One region of the Oceanimonas sp. CAM02 genome, then DNA from elsewhere that is predicted to be linked to it. Evidence: predicted binding sites of a transcription regulator. Region 1 holds the regulator's gene; the other holds the start of a gene.

The links. Region 1 encodes LexA, which represses DNA repair genes until DNA is damaged. Its sites were predicted from a motif close to ANCTGTNTNNNNANACAGNT; they were not measured.
Region 2: the regulator LexA is predicted to act here: its motif matches at 5,252-5,271, upstream of ruvA (Holliday junction branch migration protein RuvA).

Annotation. Positions count from the first base shown of each region.
Region 1 is NZ_JAWJBK010000035.1:20,570-27,782, forward strand. Features, by position in the region: gene ctaD (cytochrome c oxidase subunit I) at 1-987, opposite strand, end outside; gene coxB (cytochrome c oxidase subunit II) at 1,005-2,147, opposite strand; gene lexA (transcriptional repressor LexA) at 2,370-2,984, opposite strand; gene ubiA (4-hydroxybenzoate octaprenyltransferase) at 3,185-4,057, opposite strand; gene R0I78_RS13015 (chorismate--pyruvate lyase family protein) at 4,054-4,629, opposite strand; gene R0I78_RS13020 (flagellar basal body-associated FliL family protein) at 4,721-5,122, shown strand; gene glpG (rhomboid family intramembrane serine protease GlpG) at 5,103-5,948, opposite strand; gene glpE (thiosulfate sulfurtransferase GlpE) at 5,945-6,265, opposite strand; gene R0I78_RS13035 (ABC transporter ATP-binding protein) at 6,311-7,015, opposite strand; gene livG (high-affinity branched-chain amino acid ABC transporter ATP-binding protein LivG) at 7,015-7,213, opposite strand, start outside.
Region 2 is NZ_JAWJBK010000029.1:401,239-408,451, reverse strand. Features, by position in the region: gene tolB (Tol-Pal system beta propeller repeat protein TolB) at 1-643, opposite strand, end outside; gene tolA (cell envelope integrity protein TolA) at 646-1,785, opposite strand; gene tolR (protein TolR) at 1,789-2,214, opposite strand; gene tolQ (protein TolQ) at 2,214-2,882, opposite strand; gene ybgC (tol-pal system-associated acyl-CoA thioesterase) at 2,884-3,294, opposite strand; gene ruvB (Holliday junction branch migration DNA helicase RuvB) at 3,595-4,602, opposite strand; gene ruvA (Holliday junction branch migration protein RuvA) at 4,606-5,205, opposite strand; gene ruvC (crossover junction endodeoxyribonuclease RuvC) at 5,495-6,016, opposite strand; gene R0I78_RS11155 (YebC/PmpR family DNA-binding transcriptional regulator) at 6,290-7,030, opposite strand; gene nudB (dihydroneopterin triphosphate diphosphatase) at 7,046-7,213, opposite strand, start outside.

The DNA.
Region 1 (7,213 bases):
CAGCATGGTGCAGTACATAAAGAACAGCTCCGCCGCCACCGGCATGCCCACGGTAAACATATGGTGGGCCCACACCAGAAAACTGAGGCCGGCAATGGAGGCGGTGGCATACACCATGGAGGCATAACCGAACAGCCGCTTGCGGCTGAAGGCGGGAATGATGGCCGAGATAATGCCAAAGCTCGGCAATATCATGATGTAGACCTCGGGGTGACCAAAGAACCAGAAAATATGCTGAAACAGCACAGGATCCCCGCCCCCGGCGGCTTCAAAAAAGCTGGTGCCGAAGTATTTGTCGGTCAGCACCATGGTGGCAGCCCCCGCCAGCACCGGCATCACCGCAATCAGCAGAAAGGCGGTAATAAACCAGGTCCAGCAGAACATGGGCAGCTTCATCCAGGTCATGCCCGGCGCTCGCAGGTTCCAGATGGTCACAATGACGTTAATGGCCCCCATAATGGAACTGATGCCCATAATATGAATGGCAAACACAAACAGCGCTGTGCTGTCGGGGCCATAGGTGGTAGACAGGGGCGCGTAGAAGGTCCAGCCGAAGTTGGGGCCGCCGCCGGGCACAAACAGGGAGCCCAGCATCAGCACAAAGGCAAAGGGCAGAATCCAGAAGCTCCAGTTGTTCATGCGCGGCAGTGCCATGTCGGGCGCGCCTATCATCATGGGAATCATCCAGTTGGCCAGCCCCACAAAAGACGGCATGACGGCACCGAAGATCATCACCAGGCCGTGCATGGTGGTCATCTGGTTAAAGAAGTTGGGCTCCACCAGCTGCAGCCCGGGCTGAAACAGCTCGGCCCGGATTACCATGGCCATGGCCCCGCCCACAAAGAACATGGTGAGGCTGAACAGCAGATACATGGTGCCAATGTCTTTGTGGTTGGTGGTAAACAGCCAGCGGCCTATGCCCCTGGCGGGGCCGTGATGATGTTCATCACCAGTGAGGTGAATGTCGGCGGTTTCCGTGCGATCCATCTGTGTCATGCTGCCCCCTATTGTCCCTGCCGGGCCTGATCAATGTCTTTGGGCTGCACCAAGTCACCGGTGTTGTTGCCCCAGGCGTTACGCTCATAGGTGATGACCGCTGCCAGCTCTTTCAGCGTCAGCTGTTTGTCAAAGCTCTGCATGGCGGTACCGGCCTTGCCGTACAGCACTATATCTATATGGGCGGCGCGGTCGTTCAGCACCAGCTCACTGCTCTTGAGCGCCGGAAACACACCGGGCAGGCCGGTGCCGCCGGGCTGATGACAGGCGGCGCAGGCTTTCTGATATACCTGTTCACCCAGGGTCATCAATTCTTCCATGCTCATTTCCATGCCCAGCAGATCCTGCTCGGCAGCTTTAGCCTCGGCCTGCTCGGTTTTCAGCTGAGCCAGCCAGCCGTCAAACTCTTCCGGCGCGCGGGCATCAACGACGATAGGCATAAAGCCGTGATCCTTGCCGCACAGCTCGGCGCACTGGCCGCGATAAAGGCCGGGCTCATTGATGCGGGTCCAGGCTTCATTAATAAAACCGGGCACGGCGTCCTTTTTTACCGCAAAAGCAGGCATCCACCAGGAGTGGATTACGTCGTCGGAGGTGATCAGAAAACGCACCTTGCGATCCGTGGGCAGCACCAGGGGCTGATCCACTTCCAGCAGGTAATTTTCGCCCTTGTTGATTTGCCCCTGAATCTGCTCGGGCATGGTGGCCAGCAGGCTGTAGAACTCGACGCCTTCATTAAAATATTTGTAGTGCCATTTCCATTGGGAGCCGGTGATCTGGACGGTGAGATCCGACTCGGACGCGTCTTCCATGGCCACCAGGGTTTTGGTGGCGGGCACTGCCATGGCGATAAGAATAACGAAGGGAATAAGGGTCCAGAGAATTTCGACCCTGGTGCTTTCGTGAAACTGGGCCGCCCGGGCCCCTTTGGATTTGCGGTGATGGATCATGGCCCAGAACATAATGCCGAACACCACCAGGCCAATAACGGCGCAAATGGCCAGAATGGTCATGTGCAGCCCGTATACCTGCTGGCTGATATCGGTGACCCCTTCGGTCATGTTAAGGCGTGTTTGCGCTTGTGCAGGCATAACGGCCAGTAATGGCCACAGCGGCAGAATAGGCTTCACGTGCACCCCCAATTGTTTCATCCTGTAAACCGGAGTACTCGGCGGTTTTACCCAAATGACTACATGCTTCCATTCGGTGTTTTAAGTAAAGCAGCAGTTAAGAAAATGTAAAATGTAAAAGCGGAGATTGGGGATTGGGGATTGGGGATTGGGGATTGGGGATTGGGGATTGGGGATTGGGGATTGGGGATTGGGGATTGGCAGGCCATGATGAGACAGCGGCCTGCCGAATCAAGAAGCGGCTCAGAAGTCGCCGTTGCGAATCACGCCTACGGCCAGGCCTTCAATAATCAGTTCCTGAGTGCGCAGATCTACTTCAATGGGTGAGAGCTCTTCATTTTCGGGCAACAGGCTGACCTTGTTGCCCTTGCGCTGAAAGCGCTTTACGGTGACTTCGTCGTCGAGGCGGGCCACTACTACCTGGCCGTTGCGGGCTTCCTGCACCTTGTGCACTGCCAGCAGATCGCCGTCCATAATGCCGATGTTTTTCATGCTCATGCCCTGCACCCGCAGCAGAAAGTCGGCCGACGGATGAAACAGGCCCGGATCGAGCTGATAGTGGCTTTCTATGTGTTGCTGCGCCAGTATGGGTTCGCCGGCGGCCACCCGGCCAATCAGCGGCAGGCCCGGCTCTTGCTCTGCTTCTTCACCGGCGAGACGAATGCCCCGTGACGTGCCGGGCATCATTTCAATCACGCCCTTTTTGGCCAGGGCCTTGAGGTGTTCTTCGGCGGCATTGGCAGACTTGAACCCCAGCACCTTGGCGATTTCCACTCGGGTGGGTGGCATGCCGGTTTGCTGAATATGATCCTTGATGATGTCCAGCACCTGAGACTGGCGGGGAGTTAGGGCTTTCATGATGAGACCTGTCTGTTTATACAGTTAACTGTCAGTATATCCAGTAATCAGCACAGAGCAAGCCCCGCAGTGCGAAGCGGCAGTGCGGTTCCACTCCGCCGACACGCTACAAGACCTTCGAAAATGCCATCCATGGCGTTTTATGGTCGGCTACGGCAAGCCCCACTGCCACTTCGAGCAAAATCAAAGTCCCGCTTTATTTACCACAGTGCCAGTACCAGGCCGGCGAAGATGGCCATGCCGGCGTGGTTGTTGTTAAGAAAGGCGCGAAAGCAGGGCATGCGCTCCCGGTCGCGGATCAGCCGTTGCTGATACACAAACAGGCCGGCGGCAACCAGCAAGCCCCAGTAAAAGGGCGCGCCCAGTTCAAAGGTCCGGCCGGCGGCAACCAGCAGAAAAAGGGTGGCCAGCTGCAGCAGGCCCACTATGAGCTTGTCGTGCCGGCCAAATAGAATGGCGGTGGATTTAACGCCAATTTTGAGGTCGTCGTCTCTGTCTACCATGGCATACATGGTGTCGTAGGCAATGGTCCAGGTGAGGTTGGCGGCAAACAGCAACCAGAGCCCGGCGGGCAGCTCATTGCTGGCAGCGGCAAAGGCCATGGGAATGGCCCAGGAAAAAGCAATGCCCAGAAACAGCTGGGGCAGATGGGTGTAGCGCTTCATAAAGGGATAGAGCGCCGCCCAGAACAAGCCGGCAAAGGCCAGTCCTATGGTAAACAGGTTGGTGGTGAGCACCAGCACAAAGGAGATGCCCACCAGCAGAGCAAAAAAGCTCAAGGCCTGGCGCTCGGTCAGCTCTCCCGAAGGCAGCGGCCGGGCATGAGTGCGTTTTACATGGCCGTCGATATGCCGGTCGGCATAGTCGTTGATCACACAGCCGGCAGAGCGCATGGAAAAAACGCCCGCTACAAACACGACAAGCAGCCAGAGTGAGGGCATGCCTTCGGCGGCTATCCACAGCGCCCACAGAGTGGGCCACAGCAGCAGCAGGGTACCGATGGGCTTGTCGAGACGGGCCAGCGCCATATAGGCGCGCCAGCGCGGGCGGGAAGAAGACGTCAGGGTGGTCATACTAAATCCTGATAAGGGGCCGAATTCGGCAAAAACAGTTCGGTTACCAGCACGCTGGCCTGGCCGGTGCTGAGGGCGGAGCGACGGGCCCAGGGCATGGTGGCCGGCTCGGTGGCGGCCAGCCCCGCATGTGCAGCCAGCTGCTGATACTGGGTTGGTGTCAGGCCGGTCAGTTCAAAAGGCGTGCGGGTCAGATCCGGCGCTTCAAACATCAGCTCGCCCAGTGCCTTGCTGCCCAGACCGGACAAGGCCGGCAACGCCGCCTGAGTGGCCGGAGAATACAGCGAAGTGGCATACACCCAGGGAAGATTATCGCAGCACAGCAGCACTTCCCGGCAGTAGCCCTGTTCGGCCTGCAGCCATTCGGCCTGCGCCGGCATCAGCGGCCTTAATACGCCGTCGGCCAGCACTTTTACATGAAACTGTGCACAATGACGCCGCAACCGGCGGGTCAGCGAGCCCGGCTCATGCAGCCAGCTTTGCAGCGCCGGTGATGCCGGTGGCAACTGGCCCCAGTGCCAGTCATTGTCTATGCTGGGCGTCGTGTTTGTTTCTTGGAATAACAAAGACATAAAAACTCATTGGGTCCTGCCTGGCCGTTTAACTTGACCGCACCGGCAAAAATTTAAACAATGCCCGCTCGATTCCTTATCGGAGACTCATATGTTTCGGTTTGCTGCCTTTTACCTGCTGCTGGCCGCCTCGGCCACCCTCAGTGCACAGGAACAACCGGCGGAGCCCACCGGGCCAATATATTACACCATGACGCCGGACATTATTACCAACTACCAGAACTCCGAGCAAAACCTGGGCTATGTAAGAGTGGCAGTGGATTTGATGCTGGAGCGGCCGGAGCAGCTGCCGCTGGTGGAGAATAATATGCCGCTGCTGCGGGATGCCCTCAATGATCTGCTGGCAGAGAAAAACCGGCAGGAAATACGCTCCCTGCCGGCCCGCACCGAGCTTGCCAACGAAGGCCGGCAACGGCTGAATGAGCTGCTGCTGAAAGAAACCGGCGAAACACCGGTGCGGCGAGTGCTGTTTACTACCTTTCTCTACCAGTAAGAGTGCGTCTGTTATCCAGCCAGGCCTGCAGCAGGCCAATCACGGCACCGCCCAGGTGAGCCATATTGGCCACCGGAGTGCCGAGCATATCGGCAAAGCCCAGCACCAGCCAGACAACCATAAACACCGCCATGCCATCGGGCAGGCCAATGCCTCTGGCAGGGTTAAGCCGGCCACTGAGCCACACATAGGCCAGCAGGGCGTATACCACTCCCGACAGGCCGCCAAAGCGTGGGCCGCTTTCCCAGAACTGCAGCACATTGGGCAATACGGCTGCCACCAGCAGCAGAGTAAGCAGCTTGCCACTGCCCAGCCGGCGTTCCACCATGCCGCCCAGATACCACCACCAGAACAGGTTAAACACCAGATGCATCAGGGAAAAGTGCATCAGCGCCGGCGTAAAGCCGCGCCAGAACTGGGCTCCGAGCAGGTCACTCAGCTGAGCGGGAAAAGACAGCACGCCAAACATGGGCAAACCCAGCCAGCTCAGGCCATAAATGGCCAGGCAGGCCAGTAATACCAGCAAATTAACCGGTCCGGTCTGGCGCAACACATCACCGAGCAGACCCCGCTGCGGGCCATCGGCAAAGTGCACCTGGCTGTCTCCCCGCTTCCAGGATGCTTCCTGATAGCGCGGATGCAGCGGCTCGGCCAGAAAGCGTTTTACTTCCCGGTGCGCCTCTTCATAGCGGGTTTCATCCACCAGCCAGATATGGACATTGCCGCTGTCGTCCTGGGTCAGCTCACAATGCAGGCCGGCTTCGCCCAGATAATCCACAAAGGCCTGCGCCCGGCGCGGATCATCCAGCACCAGCAGGGCTTTCACGAGGCTTCTACCACGGCCTGACTGCGCCGCCAGGCTTCAAAGCCGCCATCCAGGCTATACACTTCTTCAAAGCCCTGATTAATCAGATACTGAGCGGCCCCCTGACTGCTGATGCCGTGATAGCACATCACTATCACCGGGGTCTCGTAATCCACCTCGTTGGTAAAGCTCACCAGGCTGTCGTTGGTCAGGTGAAAAGCACCGTCGGCATGGGCCAGAGCAAACGACTGGGGATCACGAATATCCACCAGCCGGGCCCGGCCTTCGCTCAGCATGGTGTGCGCTTCATCCACCGAGATGTGGGCAAACTGTTCCATAAATTCCTCCTCAAGAATACGACGGCCAGTGTACCCAATTCGGCCTCAGCCGCCCAGATAGGCGTTACGTACCCGCTCGTTGGCCAACAGCGCCGCACCTGTGTCGGCCAGCACCACACGACCGTTTTCCAGCACATAGCCCCGATCCGCCAGCTTCAGCGCCTGATTGGCGTTCTGCTCCACCAGAAAAATGGTCATGCCCTTTTCATCCCGCAACTGAGCGATGGTGTCAAAAATCTGATTAATAATAATGGGAGCCAGTCCCAGAGACGGCTCATCCAGCAGCAGCAACCTGGGCTTGCTCATCAGCGCCCGGCCAATGGCCAGCATCTGCTGCTCCCCGCCCGACATGGTGCCGGCCCGCTGCTGCCGGCGCTCCTTGAGCCGCGGAAACATGGCAAACACCTCGGCCATCAGGCCGGCATGCTCGCGCTTATCTACAAAAAAACCGCCCATATGCAGATTTTCTTCCACCGTCAGCCGGGCAAAAATACGCCGCCCTTCCGGCACGATGGCAATATCCCGGCGCATAATGGCGGCGGTGTCGAGGCCGGTTAAGTCCTGCTGCTCATACATCACCCTGCCCTTGCTGGGCTTGGGATCACCACAAATGCTCATCATCAGGGTGGTTTTGCCCGCCCCGTTGGCCCCGATAAGGGTCACGATTTCGCCCTGTTCAATATGCACAGTCACGTCTTCCAGGGCCTGAATCTTGCCGTAGTGGGCGCAAATATTATCAACATGCAGCATCAGGTTTCTCCCAGATAGGCCTTGATCACATCAGGATGATTGCGCACCGCTTCCGGGTTGCCGTCGGCCAGCGGCCGGCCCTGATTCACCACATAGATATGGTCGGAGATATCCATCACCAGTTTCATGTCGTGCTCTATCAGCAACACGCTCACGCCTTCATTGGTGCGCAGATCCTGAATAAGCCGGTTCAGCTCC
Region 2 (7,213 bases), on a different contig from region 1:
GCTTGCGGCCGTCCGGCGACCAGGCCGGCGACATCAGCGGCTCACGGGAGCGCAGCAAGACCTGCTCGTTAAAACCGTCGTAGTCGGCAATCATCAGCTGATACGGATATTGTGCGCTGTGCTGCACATTAACGTAGGCAATGCGGGTAAGAAACGCACCCTTGATGCCGGTAAGCTTCTCAAACACGATATCGGAGATACGGTGGGCATATTGCCGCAGCTGAGCTGCCGGCACGGTGGCAGTCCGGCTTTCCAGCAGTTTGGCGCCCTGGCTGCCAAGTACATCAGCCAGCTCAAAACTGACGCGATACTGGTTGTTGCCCGCCGGTGCTATGCTGCCCACTACCACGGCTTCTGCCTGACGGGAACGCCACTGAACCGGGTCCAGCTGATCAGCGCTGGATACCCGCTGGGGCAAGGCATTGCGGTCCAGCGGACGGAACATGCCGCTGTTGCGCAGGTCATTGCTGATCACCTCGGACAGCTCCTGAGGGGCGGTGCCACCGCCGGTCCACTCAAAGGGCACCACCGCCACCGGACGTGCACTGTCTATGCCGCCGGTAATTACGATATCCAGCGCCGCTTGGGCGCGGCCTGCCAGCAGCAACAGCGGCAGCCATAACCACAACCATCGTTTTGTCATTATCAGAGCCTCGGTATCAGGGTTAAATTCAGATTTTGCAGCTGTTTATTGACAGCCGGATCCTTGGGCATGGGCAGCGTTCCTGTTTTGCGAATAGCCAACTCCGCCGAGCGGCAGACAACCGCATCGCCCTGCCCCTGCCCTATATTCAGAATAAGGCCGTCAGACGCTACCCGAACATTAATACGGCATTGCTTGCCTACCATGGTAGGTGCTACCAGCCAGTTGCGCTGAATGGCCGCGATAATCATGCCGGTGTAACGATCCACCTCTGCCGCCGACGCAGCAGAAGAAGCACCGCCGGCAGAGCCACCGCCCATCAGCGCTTCCAGATCTTTCAGCGCCTGTTCGGCTTCCTGCTGCTTTTTGGCTTCTGCCGCTTTACGAGCAGCTTCTGCTTCAGCCTTTTTTTTGGCTTCCGCCGCCTTGCGGGCGGTTTCAGCTTCCGCCTGTTTCTTCGCTTCCGCCGCCTTGCGCGCCGCTTCAGCTTCCGCCTGTTTCTTCGCTTCTGCCGCCTTGCGCGCCGCCTCGGCTTCCGCCTGTTTCTTCGCCTCCGCCGCCTTGCGCGCCGCCTCGGCTTCCGCCTGTTTCTTCGCCTCTGCCGCCTTGCGCGCCGCCTCGGCTTCCGCCTGTTTCTTCGCTTCTGCCGCCTTTCGCGCCGCCTCGGCTTCGGCCTGTTTCTTCGCTTCTGCCGCCTTGCGCGCCGCCTCGGCTTCCGCCTGTTTCTTCGCCTCTGCCGCCTTGCGCTGCTGCTCTACCACACGCTGGCGTTCGGCTTCCGCTTTGGCCTGCTGCTCGGCAATGGCTTTTTGCTGCTCTGCCTCGCGGGCTGCCTGCGCTGCTGCAGCCTGCTCTGCGGCCTTGCGTTCGGCTTCTGCTGCCGCTTTTTGCTCTGCCAGCTCCTGAGCGTTGGCAGCAGCCTGCTCCGCCTCGCGGGCTGCCTGCATTTGCGCCAGACGCTCAGCCTGCGCCGCCACCATGCCATCATCAATCATGGTGGCTTCAATAATGGACGCCGCCTGCGCCGGCCGCTTGGGTGTATTAATGTTCACCCCCACCAGAATCATCACCCCCACCAGCAGGTGTAAGCCCAGTGAAATCACCAGCGCCTTGCGAATGCTGCCGTCTTCGTTTCTGAACACGCCTTACTGCTCCGGTTGGGTCATGAGGCCAACACTGGGTACACCGGCCGCTTTCAGGGTAGCCATCAGCTGGATTACGGCGTCATAGCGCACATTGGCATCGCCCTGCACCACCACAGGTGCCTTGGGATTGGTCTCCAGTTTTTGCTGTACCATTTCCGCCAGCGCCAGCAGATCCACCGCTTCATCACGGCTTTCACCCACATCAAGAAAATAACGGCCTTCGGCATCCACCGACGCCACCAGGGGGGTCTCACTGTCTTCCGGCAGCATTTCCGCTTCGGCCTGGGGCAGGTCCACTTTCACACCCTGGGTGATCACCGGGGCCGTGGCCATAAAGATGATCAGCAGCACCAGCATCACGTCGATATAGGGCACCACGTTAATCTCGGCCACGCGTTTGCGTCGCTTGCGCTGATAACTCTGCATTACTGCTGTCCTGTGGTCACTTGCCGGTTGAGAATAGTGGAAAACTCATCCATAAAGTTGGCCAGGTGGTTTTCCTGCCGCTCTACCTGATAGCTGAAGCGGTTAAAGGCAATCACCGCCGGTATGGCAGCAAACAACCCCATGGCGGTGGCGATCAGCGCCTCGGCAATACCCGGTGCCACCATGGCCAGAGTGGCCTGCTTTATTTCCGACAGAGCAATAAAGGCATTCATGATGCCCCATACGGTACCAAACAGACCAATATAGGGGCTGATGGAGCCAATAGTAGCCAGCACAGACAAATTGGCTTCCAGCCGGTCCACTTCCCGGGACAGTGCCACCCGCATGGTACGGTAAGTGCCTTCGATAATGGTGTCCTGTGGCCGGCCCTGCTTTTGCAGGCGAACAAATTCACGAAAGCCGGAGTGAAAAATCTGCTCCATGCCCGCCAGGCTGTCGCGCCGGGCATTGGACTCATGATAGAGCCGGCTGAGATCAGCGCCGGACCAGAACTTGTCTTCAAACTTGTCAGCATCGGCCCGGGCGGCATTCAGCACCCGGCGGCGGTTGATGATCAGTGCCCAGCTCAGCACAGACATGCCCACCAGCCCCAGCATCACCAGTTTTACCAGCAGACTGGCCTGCCAGAAAAGGCCTATAAATGAAATTTCAGCGTGCACCGGATAATACTCCCGTCAGTGACTCAGGAATGGCAAAAGGCTTCATTTTGGTGATATCCACACAGGCAATAACCACCTCGCCCCTAACCAGACAAAGGCCCGCATGATCCAGAATTTCCTGCTCAAACACAATAGAGGCACGTTTCAGCATTTTCACCGTGACGGTGACCATTAGTGCATCATTGAACCGGGCCGCCCGGCGCAGATCCATTTCTACCCGGCGCACTACAAAGGCAATCCCCTCATTGAGCAGGCCATCCTGCTCAATGCCCAGATGGCGCAACCACTCGGTGCGGGCCCTTTCCATAAATTTCAGATAGTTGGCGTTATAAACAATGCCGCCGGCATCGGTATCTTCATAATAGATACGCACCGGCCAGTGAAATGGCGTTTGAGACATGCAAATCCCGGAAATACGGCCAAAAAGATGCGGTTACTATAACCAAGTCTGTGCCGTGAAAGAAGAAGTGAGCTGCAGGGAACGACATTGATTGACCCGAACCCCTTCGGGGAGCTAGAAGCCGTAAGCTTTCAGCTGTAAGTGGAGTTGCTCGGGCGTGAAGTGTTGTAACTGCAGATGCGGAGTTTTCTGTGAAATGGACTCCGGGCTTGCCCCGGAATCCATCCGACAAACGACACAGCCCTTTACAAGCACGGCTCAGGGCTCGCAGCCAAAACCACTTCCAGCTTTCAGTTGCCGTCAGGCGTCGGGAAGATCGAAGCCGAAATGCAGGTAGGCGCGGGGGGTGGCCATACGCCCCCGGGGAGTGCGCTGCAAAAAACCCTGTTGAATGAGATAGGGCTCTATCACGTCTTCAATGGTTTCCTTTTCTTCACCAATGGCCGCGGCCAGGTTATCGAGGCCCACCGGGCCGCCCATAAACTTGTCGAGCACCGCCATCAGCAGCTTGCGATCCATGTAGTCAAAGCCCTGCTTGTCAACATCCAGCATGTCCAGTGCCTGGGCGGCAATGGCGGCGTCGATGGCACCGCTGCCCTTTACCTCGGCAAAGTCGCGCACCCGGCGCAGCAGGCGGTTGGCAATGCGCGGCGTGCCCCGTGCCCGGCGGGCCATTTCCAGCGCACCATCGTCATCTATGGTCAAACCCAGCTTGCCGGCGCTGCGGCTGATAATGTGGGCCAGATCAGCCACCTGATAAAACTCCAGCCGCTGTACGATACCAAAGCGATCCCTGAGCGGCGAAGTGAGCGAGCCGGCCCGGGTGGTGGCCCCCACCAGGGTAAAGGGCGGCAACTCCAGCTTGATGGAGCGAGCAGCCGGGCCTTCACCAATCATGATATCAAGCTGATAGTCTTCCATTGCCGGATAGAGAATTTCTTCCACCACCGGACTGAGGCGATGAATTTCATCAATAAAGAGCACATCACCGGGCTCAAGGTTGGTGAGCATGGCCGCCAGATCGCCGGCTTTTTCCAGCACGGGCCCCGACGTGGTTTTGATGCTCACGCCCATCTCGTTGGCCACTATGTTGGCAAGCGTGGTCTTGCCCAGGCCGGGCGGACCGAAGATCAACAGGTGATCCAGCGCTTCTTCCCGCCGGCGCGCCGCCTCAATAAAGATTTCCATCTGGCCGCGCACATGATCCTGACCACGATAGTCCGCCAGCGCCTTGGGCCGTATGGCGCGGTCAATGGCTTCCTCTTCCTGCCGGGGAGCCGGATTGATAAAACGATCTGCTTCTATCATGGCTTATCCCATGCTCTTGAGCGCTTCGCGGATCAGCTGCTCCGCGTCCATACCGGGTTTGGCAATTTTTTTCATCAGCTGCTCGGCCTGACCGGCCTTGTAGCCCAGCGCCTGCAGGGCAGCCAGGGCCTCGTCCTTGGCACCGCCACCGGCCATGCCCGGTGATGCCGGTGCCGGATTGAACAGATCGTAACCGCCAAAGCCCTTGAGCCGGTCACGCATTTCCACAATCAGCCGTTCGGCGGTTTTCTTGCCCACGCCAGGCAGCTTGACCAGGGCCGCTATCTCGCCCTGTTCAACGTTATGAATAAACTGATCCGCCGTCATCCCCGAAAGAATGGCCAGCGCCAGCTTGGGTCCTACGCCGTTGGTCTTGATAAGCTCGCGGAACAGCGCCCGCTCGGTTTTGGTATTAAAACCAAACAGCAGCTGGGCATCTTCCCGCACCACAAAATGAGTGAGTACGGTGGCCGCCTCGCCTACATTGGGCAACTCGTAAAAGCAGCTCATGGGCAGAGTCACCTCATAGCCCACACCATTCGCATCCAGCAATATCTCCGGGGGCTGCTTTTCAACGATAATACCTTTTAACCGACCAATCACAGGGCGCTCCGCTAATCAGGACAAAACTGGGCCAAGAATAATAAATAACTGGATAAATATCCATGAAACCAGCTGTAAGCGATAAGCTGTCAGCTGTAAGTGGTGTTGCCTGCCGATATTGAGCCGTGTTGGTGGGGCAATATTGTCTGGAAGTTAGTCACTCCCGCGCTGGCATGAGCGCCATTCGACAAGCAACGTCGAAACCACAGATACGATGAAGTACCTACAGCCACTCGATCGGCTTATAGCTTAAAACTGACAGCTTATAGCTTGAGAAAGCGGTTTCGCCTTAGCGAAGCCGTTTTCGAGCAGTGCCGCGCACCTGGCCGGCCATGCTGATCAGGCTCTGACGGGTGTGGCCGTGGCACAGGGCCACCGCCAGGGCATCAGCGGCATCAGCCTGGGGCGTGCCCGGCAGACTGAGCAGGCGCACCACCATATGCTGCACCTGATCCTTGCCGGCACCGCCCTGCCCCACTACCGCCTGCTTGATCTGGCGGGCGGAATATTCCGCCACCTCCAGTCCGGCATTGGCCGCCGCCACTATGGCCGCGCCCCGGGCCTGCCCCAGCTTGAGCGCCGAATCGGGGTTGCGCGCCATAAATACCTGCTCAATGGCAAACAAATCGGGGCGAAACTGCAAAATAATCTCGCTTACCCCGTCGTAGATTTTCTTGAGTCTGGGTGCCAGGGCTTCGTCTGTCATGCGAATGCAGCCCGAGCCCAGGTACTCCATTTTACTGCCGGTCTGGCGCACCACACCATAACCGGTAATACGCGAGCCGGGGTCAATTCCGAGAATAATGGACATCAAAAACCAGCTCTCAACAGCTGTAAGCCGTAAGCTATCAGCGGTAAGCTGATCGAGTCGGCTGAGCATGATTTATTAAGGTTCAAGGCGATGTCGCCGGCAGTTCCCACGTTGGGATTCGCTTCGCTCATCACCAACCTGCTGAACGGCCAAGGCCCCGATTTATTGGGGCAAACCGTGTTATATAAGGCTCCATTGCCCCGTTGAAACGGGGGCCTGCAGGCCCCACCACTTAAAGCTGACAGCTTAAAGCTTATAGCTGCCCGAAGGGCGTCAGAGCTGTTCAGCCAGTTCGTCGGAGATATCACCGTTGTGATAGACCTCCTGCACGTCGTCCAGATCTTCCAGCATGTCGATCAGGCGCAGCAGTTTGGGGGCCGTGTCTTCATCCAGCTCCGCCTTGGTGGACGGTATCATGGTCACTTCGGCGTTATCGGCTTCCAATCCGCTGGCGTCCAGCGCATCCTTGACCGAGCCGAACTCTTCCCACTGGGTATACACATCAACGGAGTCGTCATCGTTGACCACCACATCGTCGGCACCGGCTTCCAGCGCCGCTTCCATCACGGTTTCTTCGTCGGCCTCGGCGTAGCTGATCACGCCCTTTTTCTCGAACAGATAAGCCACGGAGCCGTCGGTGCCCAGGTTGCCGCCGCTCTTTGAAAAGGCATGGCGCACTTCCGATACGGTGCGGTTGCGGTTATCGGTCATGCACTCCACCATCACAGCGGTGCCACCCGGGCCATAACCTTCATACACCACGGTTTCCAGCTGCTGACCGTCCAGCTCACCGGCACCGCGCTTGACGGCTCTGTCTATGGTGTCCCGGGTCATGTTGTTGGACAGCGCCTTGTCCACGGCGGCGCGCAGCCGCGGGTTGGACGCGGCATCTGAGCCGCCTTCGCGGGCGGCGGTAGTCAGCTCACGGATCAGCTTGGTGAAGATCTTGCCGCGTTTGGCGTCCTGTGCCGCCTTGCGGTGCTTGATGTTGGCCCATTTACTGTGACCTGCCATAAACTCAATCTCCTGTTATCTATTGTTTATCAGCCTGCCAATGGCCTCCCGGTTGGTCCAGGAGCCGGCCTTGGCCAGTGCCTGCTCAAAAGGCAGCCAGCACTGATCCAGATGCTCGGTAAGCCGCACGGGCTGCGGCTCGGGCAGGCATAAACGAAATTCATATTCCCAGTTATGGGTTAC